DNA from 3 places in the Paenibacillus sp. FSL R5-0519 genome. Region 1 is predicted to be linked to each of the others. Evidence: predicted binding sites of a transcription regulator. Region 1 holds the regulator's gene; each other region holds the start of a gene.
What was found. Region 1 encodes LexA, which represses DNA repair genes until DNA is damaged. Its sites were predicted from a motif close to CGAACATATGTTCG; they were not measured.

Region 1 (7,955 bases):
TCAGCTTAAGCAGGCATTCCCGGAACTAGGATTAATCGGTGATGTTGCATTAGATCCTTACACCACTCATGGGCAAGATGGGATTTTACGTAATGGCTATATCGTAAACGATGAAAGTGTAAGTAAATTATGCGAGCAAGCCATCATACTTGCGGAAGCTGGGTTTGATGTTGTAGCTCCATCCGACATGATGGATGGGCGTATAGGTGCTATACGGAGTGCTTTGGAGGAAAAGGGACTGGTCAATACAAGAATTTTATCGTATGCGGTGAAATATGCATCCGGTTTCTATGGTCCTTTCCGTCATGCTCTGGGGAATGTCCTGTCCGGGGATAAAAAAAGCTATCAAATGGATTTTGCCAATAGCGATGAAGCCCTTCGAGAGGTAGCGCTTGATTTGGCCGAGGGCGCGGACATGGTCATGGTAAAACCAGGACTGCCTTATTTAGATGTCATACAGCGGGTGAAATCGGAATTTAAAGTTCCGACTTTTGCTTACCAGGTTAGTGGAGAATATTCCATGTTGATGGCAGCTATTCAGAATGGCTGGCTCGATGCCAATGTTGTAATAGAAGAATCATTATTGGCGTTCAAACGTGCCGGATGCGATGGCATTTTAACTTACTTTGCTGTAGATATGGCGCGGCGAATGAGAGATGGAGAATCTCTGCATTGATATACACAACTAGACAAAATTGCTTTTTTATTTGAGTTTAAGAAGTATCAGCGCCAATGAACTGTGACCCGTAAGATGGACACTTTGAAAAAAGTGCCCTCTTACGGGTCTTTTATGTTCTAATCAGATTATAAAAGTCTGTGGGGATGTAGATTGTGGGGAAAAGCAGACGGTATTTTTACGGAGATTGAGTTCAAGGTACTGGAGTAGAATCCATCAATTCTTTCCGTCATAATTAGGTCGGCCCAAAATAGATAAATATAACATATAAAAGTTATATTTATATTTGTAAATAATCTTGTTGTAGAATGTTGGTTTAAAAAGTATTATTATGGGATTTGTAGTTTGTAAGTAATTATGTTCAGGAAATGAAATCCTTTTGTCGAATTGGTAGATTTGGTGATGAGATGAATTACACATATAAGATATTATCCACAGATATGGGATTTCTTCCAACGGCCTTAACTTAAGTCCGTATTTCGTCTGGCGTGTCCTATGTGATAAGGAACATATTATTGACTAAGGTGTATCAGTAGAAGCTCATATATTAGTTTCCATTAAGATCATGGGGAAGAGATGTTTTCGTGAGATATTTGAATTTAAGATACATAAATAGGAGCCAAATGTGGCTTCTTTTATTTTGTGGGTGAGAACAGATGAAATCAACTAAAAGTAATATACTCACAGAATCCCCCAAATGTCTCCTGAATTATTCTTCATCAGCTCCCATAGCATTTTTGTGTTTGTCTGTAACCAAGCTTACATATAACTAACAGATACATTCATTTACCGATAGATAATCGTAAAACCCTCTTCTCATCATTGAAAGAGGAGTTTTTTATAGGGTAACTGAACTCTCTATGAACTTTAACACTTCATGTTAGTAATAACGCAAAATCATTTTTCATTTATCTACTAACCTATGAAAAAGAAAATGAAATTAGAATTTTTTCTATATTGAATTAATCTGTCGGAAGCGAAAGATCTAAATCAAGCTCCGAAATTCTGATAGCCACGAAATAGAAAGAAATACTAACATTCACTCTTTTAGAATCCAAACCATCACTCAAATACATACAAATCAATGTTTCAATTGTATGTTGAAAGTTTCATATAGAAGAGGTATACTTTAAATAAATTTTGAGCAATTTAATTTTAAATGATTAATTGGAGATGTTGATATGGATCAGGCAAAACCATTGGTGACAGAACAACGTACATTTTTTTATACAGGACAAACTAAAAATATCGAGTATCGGATTAATGCACTTCAGCAGCTTAGAAAAGGAATTGAAAAGTATCAGCAACGGATACAAGATGCACTTCGGGCGGATCTGAACAAATCTGAGGCGGAAGCATACGGTTCCGAGATTCGCATTGTTCTGGGTGAATTGGATTTTGCATTAGAACATCTGGAGGAATGGGCTGCGCCAAAACAAGTCCCAACCAATTCGGCTATGCCGGATGGGGTGAGCACCATTTACCCTGAACCATATGGAGTGGCTCTTATTATTGCACCTTGGAATTACCCTTTCCAACTGGCCTTTGGTCCACTGATTGGAGCAATTGCAGCCGGTAACTGTGCAGTTATCAAGCCTTCTGAATTAACACCAGCCGTATCTCGTCTGACATATGATCTGGTTCAGGAGATCTTCCCCCAGGAGTATATTGCCGTTATGGAAGGGGAAGTTGAAGCCAGCACCGCATTGTTGAAAGAGAAGTTTGATTATATTTTCTTCACAGGTAGTACGGGTGTTGGTCGTATTGTGATGAAGGCAGCTGCGGAGCATCTGACTCCTGTAACTCTAGAGTTGGGTGGTAAAAGTCCTGCTATTGTCCATCGTGATGCAGATTTGAAGCTGGTGGCCCAGCGTATTGTTCGGGGTAAGTTCCTGAATGCAGGGCAAACTTGCGTTGCTCCGGATTACTTGCTTGTGCATGAACAAGCTCATGATGAATTGATTGATCTGATTGGCGCAGAGATCAAAGATAAATTTGGAGATGATGTGTTACAAAATGCTGATTTCCCGCATATTGTCAACGCGCGTAACTTTGATCGGTTGTCGAAATTCCTCACAGATGGCCAAACGCTGATAGGTGGACGTTCTGTGCGGGAGCAGTTGCTGATTGAGCCGACGGTACTTGGAGAGGTGAACTGGGAATCATCTGTTATGCAAGAAGAAATCTTCGGTCCGATTCTTCCAGTGTTTACGTACAGTGACTTGACCCCCATGCTGGATGAGATTGTCCGCCGGCCAAAACCATTGGCGCTTTATCTCTTCACACAGGATGAGCAACTGCAGGATCAGATTCTGAATCAAGTATCCTTCGGTGGGGGATGTATTAATGACACACTTTCTCATATGACATCACATTATCTCCCGTTTGGTGGTGTAGGAGAGAGTGGTATGGGCTCATATCACGGGCAACAGAGCTTTGATGTGTTCTCGCATCACAAGAGTGTTCTGAAACGCAGTGAATAATTAGCCGATAAAACAATATAAACATAAAAAGAGGTTGTCCTGTTCATCAGGGCAACCTCTTTTGGTATTTCAGTGTATTGCATCTAGTTATGTTACTCAGGTTAGATATTAATGAATATCTCGGAAAAGGCCAATGACTTTACCCAGAATACTAACGTGTTTCAAACGTAAAGGTTCGAAGGTCGCATTCTCCGGTTGAAGGCGAATATGATCTTTCTCTTTATAGAACGTTTTCACTGTAGCTTCATCGTCTTCAGTCATTGCCACTACGATATCACCGTTATCAGCAGTTTGCTGTTGACGGACAATAACGTAATCTCCGTTAACGATTCCTGCTTCCACCATACTATCTCCGACTACCGAAAGCATAAACACTTTCTGTTCACCTACATAATGTGTAGGAAGAGGGAAGTAGTCTTCAATGTTCTCGGTTGCAGTAATTGGAACCCCGGCTGTAACCTTACCAACGACAGGAATACGTGCAACGCTATGAGCAAATTGATGAGAATGCTCAGATTCTTCCTGGCTCAAAAGCTCAATGGCTCTTGGCTTGGTAGGGTCGCGTCGGATCAAACCTTTTTTCTCCAGGCGATCCAAATGTCCATGTACTGTTGAGCTGGAAGCCAGTCCAACAGCTTCACCAATTTCCCGTACGGAAGGAGGATACCCCTTCAACCGGACTTCATTTCGTATAAATTCCAGAATTGCCTGCTGCCTGCTGGATATCTTCGACATACCGTATCAACCCCATTTTAGTAACGTTTGGGAAAATTATAACATAGAACCTCCGTTCGTACAAACATAAGTTCTAAATAAAATGGCATATAATCAGTGTTTTTTAACTTATAGAACCGAATTTGTCCAAAAGTCAGAGCAAAATACTGCAAATGCTTCGCAGAAGGGTTTGAATTAAGATATTGCTCCTTCAAAAAATAAGCGAACAATTGTTCTAAAAATCTATTGAACAAAACAAGTGTTCGTGTTATATTGATTTTAACAGATAGGAACAAACGTTTGGAGGCGGGTATTTAATGAGATATTCAACTTATCAAAGTATTTATGAACCGATGAATTCGGAACTGGTTAAGTCTAACATAGGGAACTACAAGAAGGTTTTAGCGCGTTTCAAGATTTCTTCATGGATATTAAAGGTAGCCATCACTTCTTTGATTATATTTATTGGTTGCAGCACTGTATTAACGGTATTTGCTGGCAATGAGAATGATGTTCTCCCTGGAGGAAAGATAGCCGTTTCACAAGGGGAAACATTATGGAGTATTTCTTTGGAACATAAACCGACTAACATGGATACACGTATATATATAGAAGCAATTAAGAAAGTGAATCAACTTCAAGCGACTTCCATCCAAGTGGGACAAGTACTAACTCTACCTCAATTCGCAGAATAAAAGCACATCAATGAGAGTTAACGCGTGTCAGCTTGACAAGCAGCCTTTATCATGGCAAAGTTAGTATGACTTTGTATTTTTGGAGGGGACAAGCTTGGATATAGATAGTCTGGTAGCACGTATTAACGAATTGGCTCGTAAGCAAAAGTCCACTGGATTGTCGGAGGAAGAACTTGCTGAACGTGCCGAGCTAAGAGAGATTTATTTGAGTAATATTCGCAGCAATTTCAGACAACAACTGGATACCATTGAGATTGTTGATGATGAGAATGACAAAGGCCACCAAGGCAAACTCAAACACTAACGAAACCTAATGATATCATTATGATATTTAGGTTTCTTCCTGTTATTCTGAGTATGCAATTTATAGGGGGAAATGTTGGTTTACAGTTATGTAAGCCGATACAAAGACACATAAGGGGGATTCTCATGTCGCGTTCGTTCGAGAGAACGGTTAAGAAAAATTCCAAGCAGTTAAATCAGCAACGCAAAAAAAGTGGTCAGCCTATCACAGGTACACCAGGTGAAGAAGTCTTTAAGGGACGTAGCCTTTTGTTCCCTATATTTTTGATCGGTCTCGCCTTTTTGTATCTGTTTATGAGCACGTTCCTTGTGCAAGCTCCGATGACAACCTGGGACTGGGTGACGATGCTGCTTTACGTATTTTTGGCAGTCATCTTCATGCTTCGTCGTCCATACATCAAGATCAGCAGTAATCGGATTATAACGACAAAGGGTAATCGTGAACGTTCAATCGGGGTTGAAGATATTGTCAAATTCAGAATTGAACCAGGCACAGTTGTTATCGAACATAAAAGTCGCGGGAAAAGATGGGTGTTCACCAAGTTATTGAACCGTTACGATACAGATGCGATTGCAGAACGTTTGCTGAAGTTTGCAAAAGCACACCAGATCACCGTGGAAACGATCGATAAGTAATTATTGCATAAAGGGGTAGATGATCGGAATGGCGTTAAAAGCGATTTTGTTCGACCTGGATGATACTTTATTGTGGGATGAGCGCAGTGTTCGAGAAGCATTTCATGAGACTTGTCTAATTGCAGCACAAGAGACTGGGGTCAAACCGGAGGAACTTGAAGAAGCTGTTCGTAACGAGGCACGTGCACTGTATGAATCTTATGAGACCTTTGCTTTTACCAAAATGATTGGAATCAATCCGTTTGAAGGCCTTTGGGCCAACTTTACTGGTGGGGATCAAGCTGAGTTCCGTCAGTTGGAACAACTTGCTCCAGTTTACCGTAAAGAATCCTGGCGTCGTGGCTTGTTGAAGTTGGGTATAGATCGGGAAGATCTTGCTGAACAACTGGCCGCGCAGTTTGGAGTAGAACGTAGATCCAGACCTCATGTGTACGAAGAAACGATGGATACTTTGCGTCAATTACAAGGGAAATACAAACTGTTGCTGTTAACGAACGGTTGTCCTGCTTTGCAACAAGAGAAGTTGGATGGTGTACCTGAATTGACTCCTTTCTTTGATGAGATTGTTATCTCGGGTAACTTTGGAAAAGGAAAACCAGATCCGTCCATATTCGAGCATGCTTTGAGTAAACTGGGTGTTAAACCCGAAGAGAGCATGATGGTTGGGGACAAGTTGACGACGGATATTCGTGGTGCTCTATCAGCAGGCATCCAAGCCGTATGGATTAACCGTGAGCATAAGACCAACAATGAAACGTATGCGCCTGACCATGAAATTACGCATTTATCCGAATTAGATCAACTTATTGCTAAGTTCTGAGCAAATCAGCCATAACATCTTTCCTCAGCACTCTGAAACATTGGAAGCTTCAATGAACGATGATATCGTTCTTGAAGTTACCAATGTTTTTTTATTTTGAGTATATTAACTAAATTGCCTTGTTAAATGATATTTCCATTTATTTTACTAAAAGTTATTGAAATTAAGGGGAAGCTGGATTAAAATATAACTAACATACTAGTATGATTAGTATTTAGATTGTCCTAAGCAATTTCTTTTGACTCAATTCAAATGAATTCATTTGAATGGAAGCGAGGGTTGTTGCTAATTATTTCTTATTTTTTGTAAGCGCTTTATACACATCGAAGACCTTCTCTAGATTTGGAGATCACACCAATTATTAAGTGCTAATGCATGATGTGAAGCACCTTGAATTGAGTGATTTTACATAAAACATCAAAATGATATCGCTTACATTGGACTGTACTCTATTTCGTGGTGGGGGTGAAATTGAAGGATTGGTTGTTTTCTACCAAAGAAGCGATGGGAATTGCTCATGAAATAGTCTATATCTATCAAGTCCTGGATTGGAGTGAAAACACATGGAGTCGGAAACCGCTAAAACAACGTTAACCATGACATCTTTACGTAAAGAAAGCAGATTACGAACGGCAGCAACCTTGTTCCGCAAAGACTGGCAGTTGTATTCACTATTAATCCTTCCCATCATCTATCTCCTTATTTTTAAATATGGGCCGATGATTGGTAATGTAATTGCATTCAGACGCTTTGTTCCCGGAGGAAGTATATTTGGAGAAACGTGGGTTGGGTTAAGATACTTCAAAATGTTCATTGAGGACCCAACCTTCTGGAGAGTATTTGGTAACACGCTGATGTTGGGCGGACTCGCGTTGCTCTTTACATTCCCGGTTCCAATCATTTTTGCCTTGATGCTTAACGAAGTGAAGAGTAAACGATTCAAAAAGTTTGTTCAAACCGCATCTTATCTGCCTCATTTTCTGTCCATCGTTATCGTGGCGGGTATGATCCTGCAGCTGACAGCAGTGAATGGTTCCATTAATGGATTGGTGGCTTTCTTCACCGGAGACAATATTCCTTTTATGCAGCGGGCGGAGTGGTTCCGAACAATCTATATCACTTCTGAGGTATGGCAGGGTATGGGTTGGGGAGCGATTCTGTATCTGGCTGCACTGACAACCATAGATGATTCTCTGTATGAAGCTGCACGTATCGATGGTGCCAACCGGTGGAAGCAAACGATTCATGTAACGATACCAGGGATCTTGCCGACGATTGTGACATTATTGATTCTAAACATGGGTAATTTCCTTGCTGTTGGATTCGAAAAAATCTTACTCTTGTACAATCCGCTAATCTACGAGACATCTGATGTGATCTCCACTTACCTGTATCGGGTCGGACTGGAATCCAGTAACTTCAGTTATGCTACCGCAATTGGCTTGTTCGAATCGCTGATCGGTCTGATTCTGGTGTTCTCCGTTAATGCCATCTCACGCAGACTGACACAAAGAAGCTTATGGTAAAGGAGGAGCATCATGCAGGAATCCAGATCTTACAAGGTATTTAAAGTATTCAATGTTATCTTTCTGCTGTTCGTGGTATTTATAACGCTCTATCCATTCTTA
Region 2 (7,955 bases), 1.4 Mb from region 1:
AAAGCACATATTACAACTGTTGATTTTAAATCTCATGCGTCATCTAAGGAGGATTTATCATGTCAACAGAAAAAACAGTGCTCTCCAGCTTTGACACATGGAAGAAGTTCCTGGGTGACCGCGTACTGCAAGCAGAGAAGATGGGGATGAGTGAAGAAACCATCAACAAACTTGCGTATGAAATCGGCGACTTCCTTGATGAGAAAGTCGATCCGGCGAACCATTCCAACCGGGCATTGAAAGAGTTATGGGATGTCGGCGATGCAGATGAGCGTCGTACGATCGCGTGCCTGATGGTCAAATTGGCCAAACAAAACGCATAAGATTACAGATGAAGAGCTCCCGCAAGGGGGCTTTTCTCTAATGATTACAAACGGATTACAGAGCTGTTCTTGTAATTCATTTTCATTTTATATATCATTAACGTGACCCATTTTTAGAAGATGTCTCAGTTTGCTGTCCAGTGGACACGTTCTGTTGCTGTCGAATAATGTGGAATAATGCATTACGGGGTGTTGAAATGGAATCTAAACAATGGTACATGGAATATAAAATACATAAGAACAGACCCGGTTTGTTAGGCGATATTGCCTCTATGCTGGGGATGCTTGAAGTGAATATATTGACCATTAACGGTGTGGAAGGCAAAACGAGAGGTATGCTGCTTGAATCGGATGATGATGAGAAAATCCGTTTGCTTGGTGAAATGCTTGGCAAAGTCAACAGCATCACCGTATCGGCCTTGCGTCAACCTAAATTGGTGGATATTTTGGCTGTGCGTCATGGCAGATATATTGACCGTGACTCGGATGATCGCAAGACATTTCGTTTCACACGAGATGAACTTGGGTTACTTGTGGACTTTTTGGGTGAAGTATTTAAGAGGGAAGGCAATCAGGTCATCGGTTTGCGCGGAATGCCTCGTGTTGGTAAAACGGAGTCCATTATTGCGGGCAGCGTATGTGCGATGAAGCGATGGACTTTTGTTTCCTCGACACTTCTTCGTCAGACGATAAGAAGTCAAATGTCCGAAGACGAATTGAACCCGAACAATGTTTTCATCATTGATGGAATTGTAAGTACGATTCGTTCCAGTGAGCGGCATTACAATTTGTTGCAGGATATTATGTCGATGCCAAGTACAAAGGTTATCGAACATCCGGATATTTTTGTGCAGGAATCCGAATATGATTTTAATGATTTTGATATTATTATTGAATTGCGCAATATTCCAAATGAAGAAATTATTTATGATACGTTTACGGCAAGCTATACCGACGAACTGTAAGGCTCCGTACGGAATCATGGAATAGATTAGCAACAACTCATGAGATAAACATAAGGAGGAGATGGCATGTCTGAACTGGGTCAGCAGTTAAGAGAGGCCCGGCTGCAAAAAGGGATGAGTCTTGACGATGTACAGGAAATGACAAAAATTCGCAAAAGGTATCTGGAGGCCATAGAAGCAGGAGACTATAAAGTGCTGCCGGGTAGCTTCTATGTGCGTGCTTTCATTAAAACCTATGCGGAGACCGTTGGACTGAACCCTGATGAGCTGCTGGAGGGACACAAAAAAGACGTACCGGCAGAAGAGGCGGAAGCAACGATGGAACCGGTAATACAGAAGCGTTCCAGCCGTCCGGTTGAGCGTAGTAATCGATGGATGTCTGTCGCACTGATGTGGACATTCCCTGTTTTGATCGTAGTACTGTTGTATGTATACGTGGTGTATAACAATGGTGATGAAACGGATAATCAAGGACTTGATTCTGTCAAAATTACAGACAGTCAACAACGGCCTGAAGATAAACCGGATCAGCCTGCCGACAACGGACAGGCATCTAATCCGCCTGCAACAGACTCAGGCACTGATGGTAAGGGTGAAGGCGACGCTGGCGGTAACGGTGGCGGAACAGACACGGAAGGACAGACGGATGGTCAAACTGATGGCCAAACAGACGGTCAGACGGGAGAAAATCAGGAAGAACCGACAGATAATTCATCGTCTGCTGTAACGGTTGCAGAAGATGGGAAGTCAGGCAATATTACAAACTTCAAAGTTAACGGAAGTGCAGGCAAACCTGTAACGGTTACGATCAAAGCCACAGGTCATAGCTGGCTGGAAGTATACAAGGGCGAGAACTCCAGCGGAGAGAAGTTGGAGTATGGTAACACGGCCGAAGGCGACAGCTATACCTTTGAGCTGGATAGTGCAGGCATGTACATTAAGTCCGGTTACGCTGCAGCGACCACGATTGAGGTTGGCGGGCAAGTTGTAACGGATGGCAAGGCAACCAATCGGATCCGTTTGAAGCTTGGTGAAGACACTGGCAATACTGCTACTTCCACAGGTGCTGAAAATGGTTCAACGGACAGTACAGAGGGTACCACTGGTAGCGAATAACCCGGTCAACTGCAGGAGACAATAACTGTGTCTTAACTTGCAGTTAACTTTTGGTGAAGTGAGGTGGATGGCTGTGACAGTCAGCTGGATCGTAACGGGTTTAGGGATCATTGTCAGCCTCCTGGGTTATTATCTGACTCCAAGTGCTTGGGGTTACGGAATATTGGGGTTTGGACTTGCACATGTGCTTTTGGGTGTGCTCGATATGTTCAGACAGCCCAACCGCAGCCGCTATTAGTTGGAAGCTGGACCAGCAAGCATTTTTGGCAGCCACTTCAGGTGGAAGCCAAAAATGCTTTTTTCTTGGTATAGAACAGCTTGAAATTAGACTTTTGCTTGAGGTATCCTCTATAATGTTACAGAACATATGATTAACTGAAAGGGTGACTGTTTTGAGTTCAGAAAATTCATTTGATATCGTGTCCAAAATGGACTTGCAGGAACTGACAAATGCCGTTACACAAACCGAGAAGGAAATTGGCACTCGTTATGACTTCAAGGGCAGCAAGAGCAGCCTGAAACTGGATAAGGATGCGTTAACAATCGTATCTGATGATGAGACCAAACTTAAGGCTGTCATTGACGTACTTCAATCCAAAATGGCGAAGCGTGGTCTACCATTGAAAAACATTGATTACGCAAAGGTAGAGCCAGCATCTTCTGGTACTGTCCGCCAGCGCTTGAATTTCAAACAGGGGATTGATCAGGACATCGCCAAAAAAATCAATATTCTGATTCGGGATTCCAAGTTGAAAGTGAAGAGTCAGATTCAGGGAGACCAGCTACGGGTAACGGGTAAGAGTAAAAATGATTTGCAAGCAGTCATGCAGCTGTTAAATGGTGCCAACCTGCCTCTGGATTTGCAATATACAAATTTCAAGTAATAAGACCTTCTTGTAGCAGAAGTGTTTTTTGACATGGTATTAGGCGTATATTATACTAAGTGTGCATTGCTGGCAGTCATGCATCAAGTCCAGTCCTCATCGTTTGCTGACTTTGTGAAAAGCAGTACATCTTCTGGAAGTCACCGGAACGTTTAAAGCGGTTTTGCTTTTGAGCGGTTGACTTTATTTTTTGCGTTTCTACATAATGGGATCATGTTAATATGGATTGACATTGAAACTGTACATTTCATGTTCCGGATGATGATAACGGGATTATGATGATTGTTTGGAGTAATGGAGGATATGAGGGAGGGCGTCTTGTGAATTTACCCAACCGGATTACGCTTGCACGAATTTGCTTAATCCCTTTTTTGATGGTGTTCCTGCTCGTGGATTTTCCATTTTATCCAGAGCCGTTGCAGCTTGGAAGCTTTTCGCTTCCGTATAATCAACTGATTGCTGCTGTTATTTTTATCATCGCCGCAAGCACAGATGGAATCGACGGATACCTTGCGCGGAAAAATAACATGGTTACCAATCTGGGAAAACTGCTTGATCCGCTCGCAGACAAGCTGTTGGTTACTGCAGTTTTGATCTCGCTCGTGGAGATGGGCAAGCTGGATTCCTGGATTGCAGTGGTTATTATTAGTCGTGAATTTGCAGTTACCGGCTTGCGCCAAATCGCATTGCTGGATGGTTCGGTTGTTGCTGCGAGTGCCTGGGGCAAGCTGAAGACGGTAGTGCAGATTGTGGCAATTGTGTTGTTGCTGTTGAACAATTTCCCGTTCTCATACACGGGTATTCACGTCGATATTATCGCAGTATGGGCAGCAGCGCTTATTACTATCTGGTCGGGTATCGATTACTTTATCAAAAACAAAAACCTGCTTCATTTAACAAAAGCTTAATAGTTGGTTCTAAAAATGGGTAATCATGAAGGAAGCATTGGGTCAGGGGCAATAGGAAATTATCCTATTGCCCTTTGATCACTCACCACATGTACAGGAGGATGCTCAATGAAGGCAGAAATCATTGCAGTTGGCACAGAGCTACTGCTTGGACAAATCGTCAATACCAATGCCAGATACCTATCCCGTGAATTGGCTGCGATGGGGATCGATGTATATTTCCAAACGGTGGTTGGGGATAACCTGAACCGACTTAGTGAAGCTATTCGCATTGCGCAGGGCCGTGCTGACGTTATTTTATTTTCCGGTGGCATCGGACCCACTCAAGATGATCTGACCAAGGATGCGCTCGCAGCTGTTCTTAACCGAAAACTGCATACGGATCGAATGGCGATGGATAAAATTGAGAGCTTTTTCAGAGATCGTAATGTGGACATGACAGAGAATAACCGACGTCAGGCCATTGTTATTGAGGGTGGGACACCTCTGGCCAATGAAACGGGTCTTGCGGCAGGAAATGCGATTTCTGATAATGATAAACATTATGTTGTGATGCCTGGACCACCTAAAGAGCTAATTCCAATGTTTGAACAGGAAGTCAAGCCTTGGCTGTTCCAACATGTGCTTACAGAAGAAATGCCGATCTATTCCCGAATGCTCAAATTCGCAGGTATCGGTGAATCTGCTCTGGAGGATCGACTGCTGGATCTGATTGACGCGCAGACAGACCCTACAATTGCCCCTTACGCGAGCGAAGGCGAAGTTACGGTACGTGTCTCCACTAAGGCTGCGAGTGAAGGAGAGGCGAAGCTGAAGCTGGATGCGATGGAGGTTCAGATTCGGGAGCGTTTGACAGAACATCTCTACGCGAACGAGGATGTGCCTATAGAGTACACAATTGTAACCATGATGTCTGACATGGGGCTGACGCTTAGCGCAGCTGAGAGCTGTACAGGAGGTCTTGTCATGCAAAGTCTGACTTCTGTACCGGGAAGTGCCTCAATGCTTAAAGGTGGAATTGTTTGTTACTCCAATGAGATTAAGGAAAAGCTGCTGAATGTGCCTCATGATTATCTGGAAGGTGAAGATGCACCTGGGGCGGTAAGTCCTGAGGTTGCAAAAGTGCTTGCTGAGCAGATCCGCATGATTGGCGATGCTGATTTTGGCTTGGCTGTTACCGGTGTAGCTGGACCGGGATATTCGGAACGCAAGCCACCCGGACTTGTCTTCATCGCTCTGGCTGAACGTGGAAAAGAGACGGAAATTCATGAGCTGCGTATTAATGGTAATCGCGAGACTGTCCGCATTCGCTCAGCCAAAGCGATTCTCTATCGCCTATGGCAAAAACTTGTGGCGATGGATTGATCAGTTAATAGCTTCGATTGCATTTGAAGCTCTAAAGAAGTATAATTAAGGAAGACGGAAGAACCGTAGAATTAGGCTTTACAGCCTTGTTTACGGTTCTTTTTTCTGTTTAATGGAAAGTTTCTTTGAGGAAGAGGCGCCTCGGCCTTTACAAAAAAAACGAATGTATGTTCGAAAAAAAGCTTGGCAAACGTGTTAAAACAAGGTATCATTATCTTATAAACAGTAAAGGGTGTGAGCTTATTGTCAGACCGTCGTGCCGCGCTTGATATGGCGCTCCGTCAAATAGAGAAGCAATTTGGTAAAGGATCCATCATGAAACTGGGTGAGTCCACTCATATGAATGTGGAAATTATTCCCAGTGGTTCCTTGGCTTTGGATATTGCATTAGGAACAGGCGGCTTGCCTAAAGGCCGTATTGTTGAAATATATGGACCTGAATCTTCAGGTAAAACAACTGTCGCATTGCATGCGATTGCTGAAGTACAACGTGTTGGTGGACAAGCAGCCTTTATCGATGCCGAGCATGCTCTTGATCCTCAATATGCAAGCAAATTGGGCGTTAACATTGACGAATTGCTTCTATCTCAGCCAGATACGGGTGAGCAAGGGCTGGAAATTGCAGAAGCTCTTGTACGCAGTGGTGCAGTAGATATCGTCGTTATTGACTCTGTAGCTGCATTGGTTCCAAAAGCAGAGATTGAAGGCGAAATGGGTGATTCACACGTTGGTTTGCAAGCGCGTTTGATGTCTCAGGCGTTGCGTAAACTGTCTGGTGCAATCAGCAAATCCAAAACAATCGCAATCTTTATCAACCAACTTCGTGAGAAAGTTGGCGTTATGTTTGGTAACCCGGAAACAACACCTGGTGGTCGTGCTCTGAAGTTTTATTCTACGGTACGTCTGGATGTACGTCGTATTGAGAGTATCAAATCAGGCAATGACATGATTGGTAACCGTACTCGTATTAAAGTTGTGAAAAACAAAGTGGCACCTCCGTTTAAACAAGCGGAAGTGGATATCATGTATGGCGAGGGTATTTCGAGAGAAGGCAGTATCATTGATATTGGTACTGAGCTGGATATCGTTAATAAAAGTGGTGCTTGGTACTCTTACGAAGGTGAGCGTTTAGGACAAGGCCGTGAGAACGCGAAGCAGTTCATGAAAGAGCATAAAGATATTGCTGAAATCATTGAACAAAAAATTCGGGTAGCTAGTAACTTGACTACCGCAGTTCCTGCGCCAACGAGTGAAGAGCAACAAAAAGAAGCAGAAGAAGAACAAGAATTGTTTGAAATCAACGAGTAATCTCTCTCAAAGCCTCCCTTGCTGGAGGCCCTGAGGGTGTTTCCCACTGGGCTCCATAAACTTATCTGATTGAGCTTGGATCAATCTGGATAAGTGGATTGTAGTGGGATTGCTCTTGCTGTCCAACAGCCCCTGTCCCAATGGACAGGGGCTGTTGGCACGCTACTGTGGAGATAAAGGCCGGGCTGAGTTCCCGGCCTTTTGTATTAGCATTCTTTATGTGAAGATGTGCTTGACGTAGTCAGAATGAACATGATGTGAAAGGGGAGACCTGAATGGATCAACATGACGAGGATTTATATGAAGAAGCAGAACAGGATGGCCTATCCCAATTTCCGGACAACGAAGAACTTATAATTACGCGTGTAGAACGGACAAAGCACAGGCAAGCTCGTTATCGAATCACTTTTGGCATCCACTCCATAACGGTTCTTGAAGATGTAATGATTAAATACAGGATGACTCAAGGCAATTCGTTTATGAAGAAGGATCTGGAAGAAATCATTGTAGCTGACGAAAGGCAGCGGACGTATACACAATCTCTACGTTTTTTGGAGCATAAGCCGCGTACACGACATGAGTTAAGTCAGAAACTTCGTCAAAAAGAGTTTGCTGCCCCTTTAATTGAAGAGACGCTGGATCGACTTGAGCGCGAGAATTTGGTGGATGATGACCTATTTGCGAAGGAATGGACAAGACAGCGTATGGAGGGCAAGCGGAAGGGAAAACTGTGGATAAGGCAAGAGCTCCGTCAAAAGGGTATTGCCAATGATCTTATTGTTGAAGCGCTGGAAGGTGTCAGTGCGGATGCGGAATTTGAGACTGCATTGAGTGCCGGACGAAAAAAATGGAATCAGGTCAAAGGGGACGTCAAAGAGAAGAAAAATAAAACGCTTCCCTTCTTAATGAGACGTGGTTTTTCAATGGATATGGTGCGCCGGGTCGTGAATTGTTTAATTGAAGAAGATGAGGCTGAAGACGCCGAAGATGACGAAGCGTTGTTATGGGATTAGCAGACTAGAGTCTCTATACTGCATTCTCTTGACAATTTCTTTCGTCAAATACTAAAATGGAAATGAGTCTGTA
Region 3 (7,955 bases), 930 kb from region 1:
CGTCCTTACCTCTGTGCCATACAGTCTGCGACTGGTGGCTGTCCGTAGTGGCAATGCCCGATTACGATAAAAGATTGATCCCATCAACCGTTCCAGCTGAGGTCTGCTTGTCTCCTGAGATAAATGCCAATTGTAGACCGACCACCACATTTCAGGGATGTCTTCTCCGCGACGCCATTTGCGCAATTGTCCAATAAGCGCAGACAGACTCTGACCTGGATGGGTGACATAGGACCAATGGGCTTCTTCCGAGTTTACAACCGGTGGTTGAGCGAGCAATGGCTGTTCTTGCAGGCCAAACATTTTCCGTACATGGCGGACAATCTCGGAAGGAAGAAGTGCTTTCCCCTCATCATCAGCAACCGGGTAACTCAGCCATAACTGGCTGCTTGCCGCTGTAAGTGCCGTGTAGATCAGAAAACGTTCGTCCAGCATTTGCCTCGTTGCACCTGGTCCAAGCGCCATACCTCTTTCCGTCAGTAACGTTCTCTCCAGTTCCGTTAATACACCATCATCCTGAGGGACGGCGGGCAATTCACCATCAACTGCACCCAGGATAAATACGTATTTGATGTCCTGAAGACGTGTACGGTCCATGGAACCAACCAAAACCTGATCCAGTGCGGGTGGTACCAGACCCAGCTTCAGTTCCGTCAATCCGGTCTCAATCATTCCGGCAAACAGCGTGATATCCAGCCGTTCATTGCCCATCATATCGACCATCTGATCCAACAGATCCAACACAGCTCCCCACATCTGCCGATGTTCTCTCGATCGTTCGGGGTCACCTTGCGCCTTAGCTTCAGCAGACATATGTTCCAACTTCCATGGAATCTCGGCCTCTTCCAGCAGTCTGTATAGTGCCTCGCATTGAGCTTTGGCTGTCTTTGCTTTTTTCATCCGTTTCTCAAAAGCACCCAAGGCATCTGTAATGACCGCTCGACAACGCTCCATTAAAGAAAGCATTTGGTCCCGTCCACGACTATGGCCATCCTGACCATTGTCTTCCAGCGACAGGCTGGGTACATACTTCCACGGCTTGCCGTCAGTCCAGCGATATCCATGAATACCACAAGCTAGCACATAATTCTCAAGCTGGTCCATATCTTCACGGGTGATGGAACCATCACGCGGAAGCAGCAGATCCGTTTTGACACAGCGAAATACATCCTCGTAACGCCAGTGGCGCCGAACAATATCCAGTGCGGAACGGATAAATTCGGATAATGGGTGATGAAGTTCATTTCTTCTGCGGTCCAGAAAGACAGGTACGCCATAGTCCCTGAATAGCGGTTCAGCTATATCAGCGTAGGTATCCAACTGACGAACAAGTACTGCCATATCCCGATAACGCGCACCTTCGTTTTGCGCCAGACGCCGCATCTCACGGAGTGCTCCCTCCATCTCAGCTCGTCGGTTCTCCGCTGCAACTAGGCGGATTCCTGAATCAGTACCATCACCTTTCCAACGAATTCGGCGGTCAAAACCAGCCTCCAGATGAGCAAGTCCCGGACGATCCTTGTATCTCGGTGGAATCTCCGAATCTAGCACGGTGATATCGCTCGGTACACCCAGTTCTTCAGCCATCCCTTTCAAACGCGCATAGGCACTTGCCGTTGGATAGAACAGTTCCAGTTCTCCAGGCAGTGCGCCGTGATCATATGCACGATCCAATGTCAGTGCAATCGTCACGGAAGAGCACTGCAACATCAGGCGACCGATCACACTCATCTCCTGTGGCGTAAATCCCTGAAAACCATCAATCCAGATCTGAGCATCCTGCAGCAATGTACTTTCAGACAGGCGCTCTGTCAGTTCGGTCAACGTATCTTCATCATCAATATATAAATTGGTCAGTTCCTGTTCATAGTCACGATAGATCAGATTCAAGTCATGCAACTTGTCCTCCAGAATTGGCGAAGAGGATGAGGTATACCCTCCAGACAACCCTTCTTCAAGCAAAGATGGATCAACTTCATAACGTTTAAACTCACTATATAAGTCATTTAATTCGCCTATAAAACCCAGCTGGCTGCCGGATGCACCAAACAGCTTCAATTCTTCCTTACGACGCTGGATGACCTTATAGAGCAGCATCTTTTTGCCTTCGGCTCCGATTGGAATACGAGCAGAACCGCCTGCTTCCTGCATTATGCGGTAAGCTAATCGGCGAAAGCCGAGCACTTCTGCACGCATGGTACCTTTAATTGCTCCAGAAGACACCAATGCCTGCTCTGTTCGAAAGGAACTCTGTTCGGGAACGAGTAAAATCAAAGGTTTACCTTGCGGCTCCTTTTGAAGTAAGGATGTAATTTCCCGGGTAATCAGCGAGCTTTTGCCGCTGCCTGCCCGGCCAATAACAAAACGAACGGACATGTCTAATCCTCCAAACCACACGTACAAGATTTTAATTCCCAGTATAACATATCTGACTTGGTTCGGAACATACGTTTGCCACTATCCGGTAAAACCGGAGATTCTCTCCGTTAACACGGCAAAAAGCCCGCAGCTGTTCACACTGTGGACTTTTAACCGAAAGTATCATTCATTTAAACTTCACTTTATCTCACGAAGGATTAAAAAAAGTAAAAAGAGACTCCTCTAATTCTTTTTACTGCGCACCTCGAAAATAGCAAATTTGAGGTAATGTCCTTCATCCACGCCCAAAATTTGCGGGTGGTCCTTACCGGCTGCCTTCCAGTCGATCAGACGAAGCACTTTGCCAGCATCTTCCGCTGCACCAGCAATCGTATCCAGGAAGAGGTCTGGACGCATGTGGTATGAACAGCTGGCGGTTACCAAATATCCGCCCTCATTGACCAGTTTCATTCCTTGCAGGTTGATATCCTTATATCCACGGCATGCGCCTTTGACTGCTGATTTCGTCTTGGCAAACGCTGGGGGATCGAGGATGACAACATCAAATGTTTTACCGCCAGCTGCAAGCGCTTTGGAAGTATCTACTTTTTGTTCGCCAGCACGCGCACGTGCAGTACGTTCATCCAGTCCTTTCACTTGTTCACGCAAGTACTGGAATGCATCAGCAACTACGAATTCGACACGGTCGGTGAAACCATTCAGTTCGACATTCGTTCGTGCACTTTCAATGGCATGCTCCGATATATCAAGACAAGTCACTTTCTTGGCTCCATATTTGCAAGCATTTAACGTGAAGCTGCCCGTGTGTGAGAAGCACTCCAGTACGGTGGCACCATCCCAATAAGGGAATGTAACTACCTTACCACTTTTATTCACAGGCAAGAGCTGCTCTGTGCCATCCTGCTCGGTCATTTGAAGTGTGATTCCACTCTTGTAACCCCAACCCTTCATGAGCGGTTCGATCGCTGCACGATTCTCACGTTGGTCGAAGAAGTAACCTGTCTTCTGTCCTTCCACAATGTCCACTTTAATGAGTAGTCCATTCTCTGTAACAGTGACATGTCGCGGGCAATCTCCGTACAATGGGCCTTTGGTCTGCTCCAAACCTTCCAGTTCACGAATCGAGACATCACTGCGCTCATATATGCCTTCAGGCTGCATTACTTCAATGAGTGCCTGTACGATGGCTTCACGGCATCGATCCATGCCAAGTGTAAGCAACTGTACAACAAGAATGCTGCCGAATCGGTCAACGATTAATCCTGGCAGAAAATCAGCTTCGCCGTAAACGAGACGGTACGCCTCTCCATCCTGGATAAAACGTTCCCGATGACGCAGGCAATCGCGGAAACGCGCTGCAAAGAATGCCGTATCCATCTGTTCGGAATCCAGGGGTTGATAAGCTACAACCCTTACCGTGATCTGAGATGCGGGATTGTAATAACCTGTCGCCAGATAGCGACCTTGATGATTCAATACATTGACCAGATCTCCGGGCTCCGGGTTTCCGTCAACCGAGGCGATTTCATTGTTAAATATCCATGGATGTGCGTGTTCAAGCCGCTTTTTGCGACTTCGTTCGAGTGTAACTGATGGCAAGGTAGATCCACTTCTTTCATAGTTAGTTGAAAAGATAGGTTTGGTGCAAAGGAGACGCTACGGCGACGAATTGTTCCTCTGATCGCTGTTATCCCCAGATTTTTTTGATTCCCTTTCTTAAAGGGAAAATCCGGGGATAAAGGCGAGCGCTTCGCTTCTTCGGTAACAATTTCGTCTTCTTCGCTAAGTTTGCACGAATCACCGTATCTTTCGAATTGGGGTGCAGCAATTAGGTGGCGTTTCGGTTACGAATCGATCTTCCGATCGCTGTTATCCCCAGATTTTTTGACTCCCTTTCTAAAAGGGAAAATCTGGAGATAAAGGCGAGCGCTTCGCTTCTTCGGTAACAATTTCGTCTTCTTCGCTAAGTTTGCACGAATCACCGTATCTTTCGAATTGGGGTGCAGCAATTAGGTGGCGTTTCGGTTACGAATCGATCTTCCGATCGCTGTTGTCTCCAGATTTTTTTGATTCCCTTCTTTAAAGGGAAAATCCGGAGACAAAGGCGCACGCTTCGCTTCTTCAGATTCGATTTCGTACCCTCCACTACACTTGCACGAATCACCGTATCTTTCGAATTGGAGTGCGGCAATTAAGATACTTGAATTGAGGGAGGCTCGCTTTCCTCTGAATTCCTTTAGGCTTGTCATGGTTGTCTTTTCTTACTCATAGGATGAGTTAAGGAACCCGGACGGAAGGAATGATGTTTCTATGTTTAGAGATGTGATATTGCCCCTACTCTATGGGCTTATTATCTTTTTTGGTGGCATGAAGCTGATGGAGACGGCCTTGCAGCGTATGGCAGGTCCCATGTTGGCAGGTTGGCTCAATCGCGCCACCTCTGCTCCATGGAAAGGCATGGCCTTCAGTGCAGGTGCAACGGCCTTGTTACAGAGCAGTACGGCGGTCACCGTACTCACCATTGGACTGGCTAATGCCCGATTAATCACCTATGGACGCACACTCGGCATCATCCTCGGCACCAACATCGGGACATGTCTGACGACGGAGCTGGTGGGACTGCAGATCGGACGCGCTTCCCTGCCATTGCTTGTCCTGTCGCTGACGGGCTGGGCCATGTTTGTTGTGCTTGGTGAACGCAATCTGGCCGCGCCTGAGCGCACACGCCGGACTTTGTTTAACATCCAGTACAGCTTCCTGGCAGCTGCGGGATTTGCACTTGTCATGACAGGCATACAGGTGATGCAATCCATTGCCTTACCCTTGCGGAGCATGGGTGTATTTCAATGGTTTCTCGACCGCTCGGCCGACAGCTTGTGGTGGGGCTTCCTGGCAGGTGCCTGTCTTACCGCGCTCATTCACAGCAGCGCAGCTGTCATTAGCATGGCGATTACGCTCGCAGCCACAGGGGTGTTACCTGTGGAGATCGGCATCGCCATCGTGATCGGGTCCAACGTGGGGACCTGTATCACCGCTGTAATTGCTGCCGCGGGCGGAGCATCCGCAGGCAAATTTGTCGCAGCCTCCCATGTGGTATTAAACATTGCGGGAGCGCTGCTGTTTATGCCGCTGATCGGCCAGCTGCATGCAGCTTCGGCTTGGCTGTCAGCGGACAGCGGGGCACAGATTGCGCATGCCCAGACCCTTTTTAACATCACCAGTTCACTGCTTGCTTTGCCATTCTGTTACTTGCCCATCTGGCACAAAAAACCACCGGTCCACGCCCCCGCGGCGAAGTCACCCGTGGCTTGATGATCAACCTGTCCATACCCACAGATCGCGCGGCTAACTGACCAGAATTATGATGCGTTATACGTTAACGCCTAATTTGTTCAGAGCTACACGCAAGATGTCATCGTTATTATCATATCCGCTCTGCTGCTGTCTGGACCATGCTTCTTCCGGAGCATACCAATCCACACCTTTGATTTCTTCAATCTGAGGCTGTAGATCACCACTCTCGGCTTCTACGAGATAATAATGAACTTCCTTGTCCACCGGGCCAAAATCTGCATGTTGGTACGTATAAGCAATGATATCAACGGGCTCTACAATGCGACCCACCATACCTGTCTCTTCCAAAATCTCGCGTAATGCCGTCTGTTCGATTGTTTCTCCATCTTCCATTTTGCCCTTGGCGAGAGTTGTTTTACCATAACGATCTACGATAAGCTGAATTTGAAGACGTCCGTCTTCCCCTTTTCTATACACAACTCCGCCTGCTGAAATTTCTTTTTTGTTCATCGTACTCTCCCCCATCGACTTCAATATCTTATTTTTTGCAAAAGAAGGACCTCATCTCCCCGGGTAAGCTCCCCAAGGAAATGAAATCCTTGTTTCTGACGCCTCGATCACATCGCGGCGGACTTCAGATTCTCTTCCAACACCCGTACCAGCGTAGCCTGACTCTCGTTGACACCAGCTTCAACGACTTTGACTCGGCACACTTTACCGACCATATCCATGGTTCCTTCAAAGACCAGTTGAATGTAATTGTCACTATAACCGTGCAGCTTGCCACTTCCCTCACGACCCTTGGCTTCACCTTCGGGAATAACATCAAGTACCTGTCCAACAAACTGCTTAGCGTACTCCAGCTGCATCTGCTCAGACAACTCAATCAGTTCATGCACACGTGCATTTTTGACCTCTTCGTCCACCTGATCTTCCATTCGTGCTGCTGGCGTACCCGTACGCTTGGAATAAGGGAATACATGCATTTCGGAGAAACCGATCTTCCGCATCAGCTCATAGCCATTCCGATACATCTCATCGGTCTCACCTGGAAATCCAACAATAATGTCTGTTGTAATCGCTACATCCGGCATCGCTTCCCGAATGCGAAGCATCTTGTTATAAAACTCTTCCGTCGTATATTTGCGGCGCATGCGCTTCAACACCGTATCATCCCCCGCTTGCAGCGGAATATGGAAGTGACGAACGAGTTTATCCGAACGTTGGATCACGTCGAGCATGCGGTCATCGATCTGACTGGCTTCAATCGAGCTGATTCGAATACGCTCCAAACCTTCCACCTTGTCCAGATCCCACAGCAGATCGGTCAGATCATAATTCTCCATGTCATCGCCATAACCACCTGTATGAATACCCGTCAGAACAATCTCCTTGTATCCGGCGTGTACGAGTTGATGCGCCTGTTGAATAATGCTGCTTGCCTCACGGCTGCGTGAAAGCCCCCGAGACCACGGAATAATACAGAATGTACAGAAGTTATTGCAACCATCCTGAATCTTCAAGAATGCGCGGGTACGGTCAGCAAAATCCGGTACGTCCATTTCTTCAAACACACGGGTTTTCATAATATTACGCACCGCGTTAACCGGTTGACGAGACTCCTGAATTTCATTAACATATGGCAAAATCTTGTCACGGTCCTGTGTACCGATAACCAGATCCACCCCAGGGATGTCCAGAATCTCTGCCGGAGAAGTCTGCGCATAGCAGCCTGTAACAGCCACGATCGCCTCCGGGTTGCGCCGAATGGCACGACGAATAATTTGACGGCTCTTTTTGTCGCCGGTATTGGTTACTGTACAAGTATTAATCAAGTATACGTCCGCTGTCTGTTCATCAAAGTCCACTTGATCGTAACCTTCGTTTTTGAACAATTGCCAAATCGCCTCTGTATCATAGAAATTAACTTTGCAGCCTAAGGTGTAAAACGCCACGGATGGCATAATTACATTCCTCCCATTTCTCCGGATTCATATAGCACGCAAGTTAGTGCTGCCATTCCAGCTGTCTCAGCACGCAAAATGCGTTTGCCCAGTCCAACAGATACAGCACCTGCCTGATCAGCCTCTGCCGTCTCCTTCTCAGAAAATCCACCTTCCGGTCCAACAACGATCAGTACTTCTGCACTTGCATCAGGCGCAAGCTGCTCAACAAACGGTTTCAATGCATCTCTCAGCTGTTTACCGTTTTCTTTCTCATAACAATAACATACCAGACTATAGCCCTCAAAAGAAGATAACAGCCCTTTCCAGGAAAGCGGC

Region 2: a site for LexA is predicted at 5,722-5,735, ahead of recA (recombinase RecA). Genes of this name have one in related genera too.
Region 3: a site for LexA is predicted at 2,441-2,454, ahead of addB (helicase-exonuclease AddAB subunit AddB). Genes of this name have one in related genera too.

Annotation. Positions count from the first base shown of each region.
Region 1 is NZ_CP150234.1:2,666,035-2,673,989, forward strand. Features, by position in the region: gene hemB (porphobilinogen synthase) at 1-676, shown strand, start outside; gene MKY73_RS12300 (aldehyde dehydrogenase) at 1,858-3,159, shown strand; gene lexA (transcriptional repressor LexA) at 3,268-3,894, opposite strand; gene MKY73_RS12310 (LysM peptidoglycan-binding domain-containing protein) at 4,191-4,568, shown strand; gene MKY73_RS12315 (DUF896 domain-containing protein) at 4,663-4,872, shown strand; gene MKY73_RS12320 (hypothetical protein) at 4,998-5,507, shown strand; gene MKY73_RS12325 (HAD family hydrolase) at 5,536-6,327, shown strand; gene MKY73_RS12330 (ABC transporter permease subunit) at 6,891-7,853, shown strand; gene MKY73_RS12335 (carbohydrate ABC transporter permease) at 7,866-7,955, shown strand, end outside.
Region 2 is NZ_CP150234.1:4,081,234-4,089,188, reverse strand. Features, by position in the region: gene MKY73_RS18325 (DUF3243 domain-containing protein) at 60-323, shown strand; gene MKY73_RS18320 (DUF3388 domain-containing protein) at 521-1,288, shown strand; gene MKY73_RS18315 (RodZ domain-containing protein) at 1,355-2,404, shown strand; gene MKY73_RS18310 (hypothetical protein) at 2,478-2,642, shown strand; gene MKY73_RS18305 (YajQ family cyclic di-GMP-binding protein) at 2,797-3,288, shown strand; gene pgsA (CDP-diacylglycerol--glycerol-3-phosphate 3-phosphatidyltransferase) at 3,609-4,196, shown strand; gene MKY73_RS18295 (competence/damage-inducible protein A) at 4,305-5,561, shown strand; gene recA (recombinase RecA) at 5,805-6,869, shown strand; gene MKY73_RS18285 (regulatory protein RecX) at 7,145-7,882, shown strand.
Region 3 is NZ_CP150234.1:1,737,719-1,745,673, reverse strand. Features, by position in the region: gene addB (helicase-exonuclease AddAB subunit AddB) at 1-2,376, opposite strand, end outside; gene MKY73_RS07815 (class I SAM-dependent rRNA methyltransferase) at 2,602-3,978, opposite strand; gene MKY73_RS07810 (Na/Pi symporter) at 4,690-5,691, shown strand; gene MKY73_RS07805 (NUDIX domain-containing protein) at 5,749-6,183, opposite strand; gene mtaB (tRNA (N(6)-L-threonylcarbamoyladenosine(37)-C(2))-methylthiotransferase MtaB) at 6,291-7,637, opposite strand; gene MKY73_RS07795 (16S rRNA (uracil(1498)-N(3))-methyltransferase) at 7,640-7,955, opposite strand, start outside.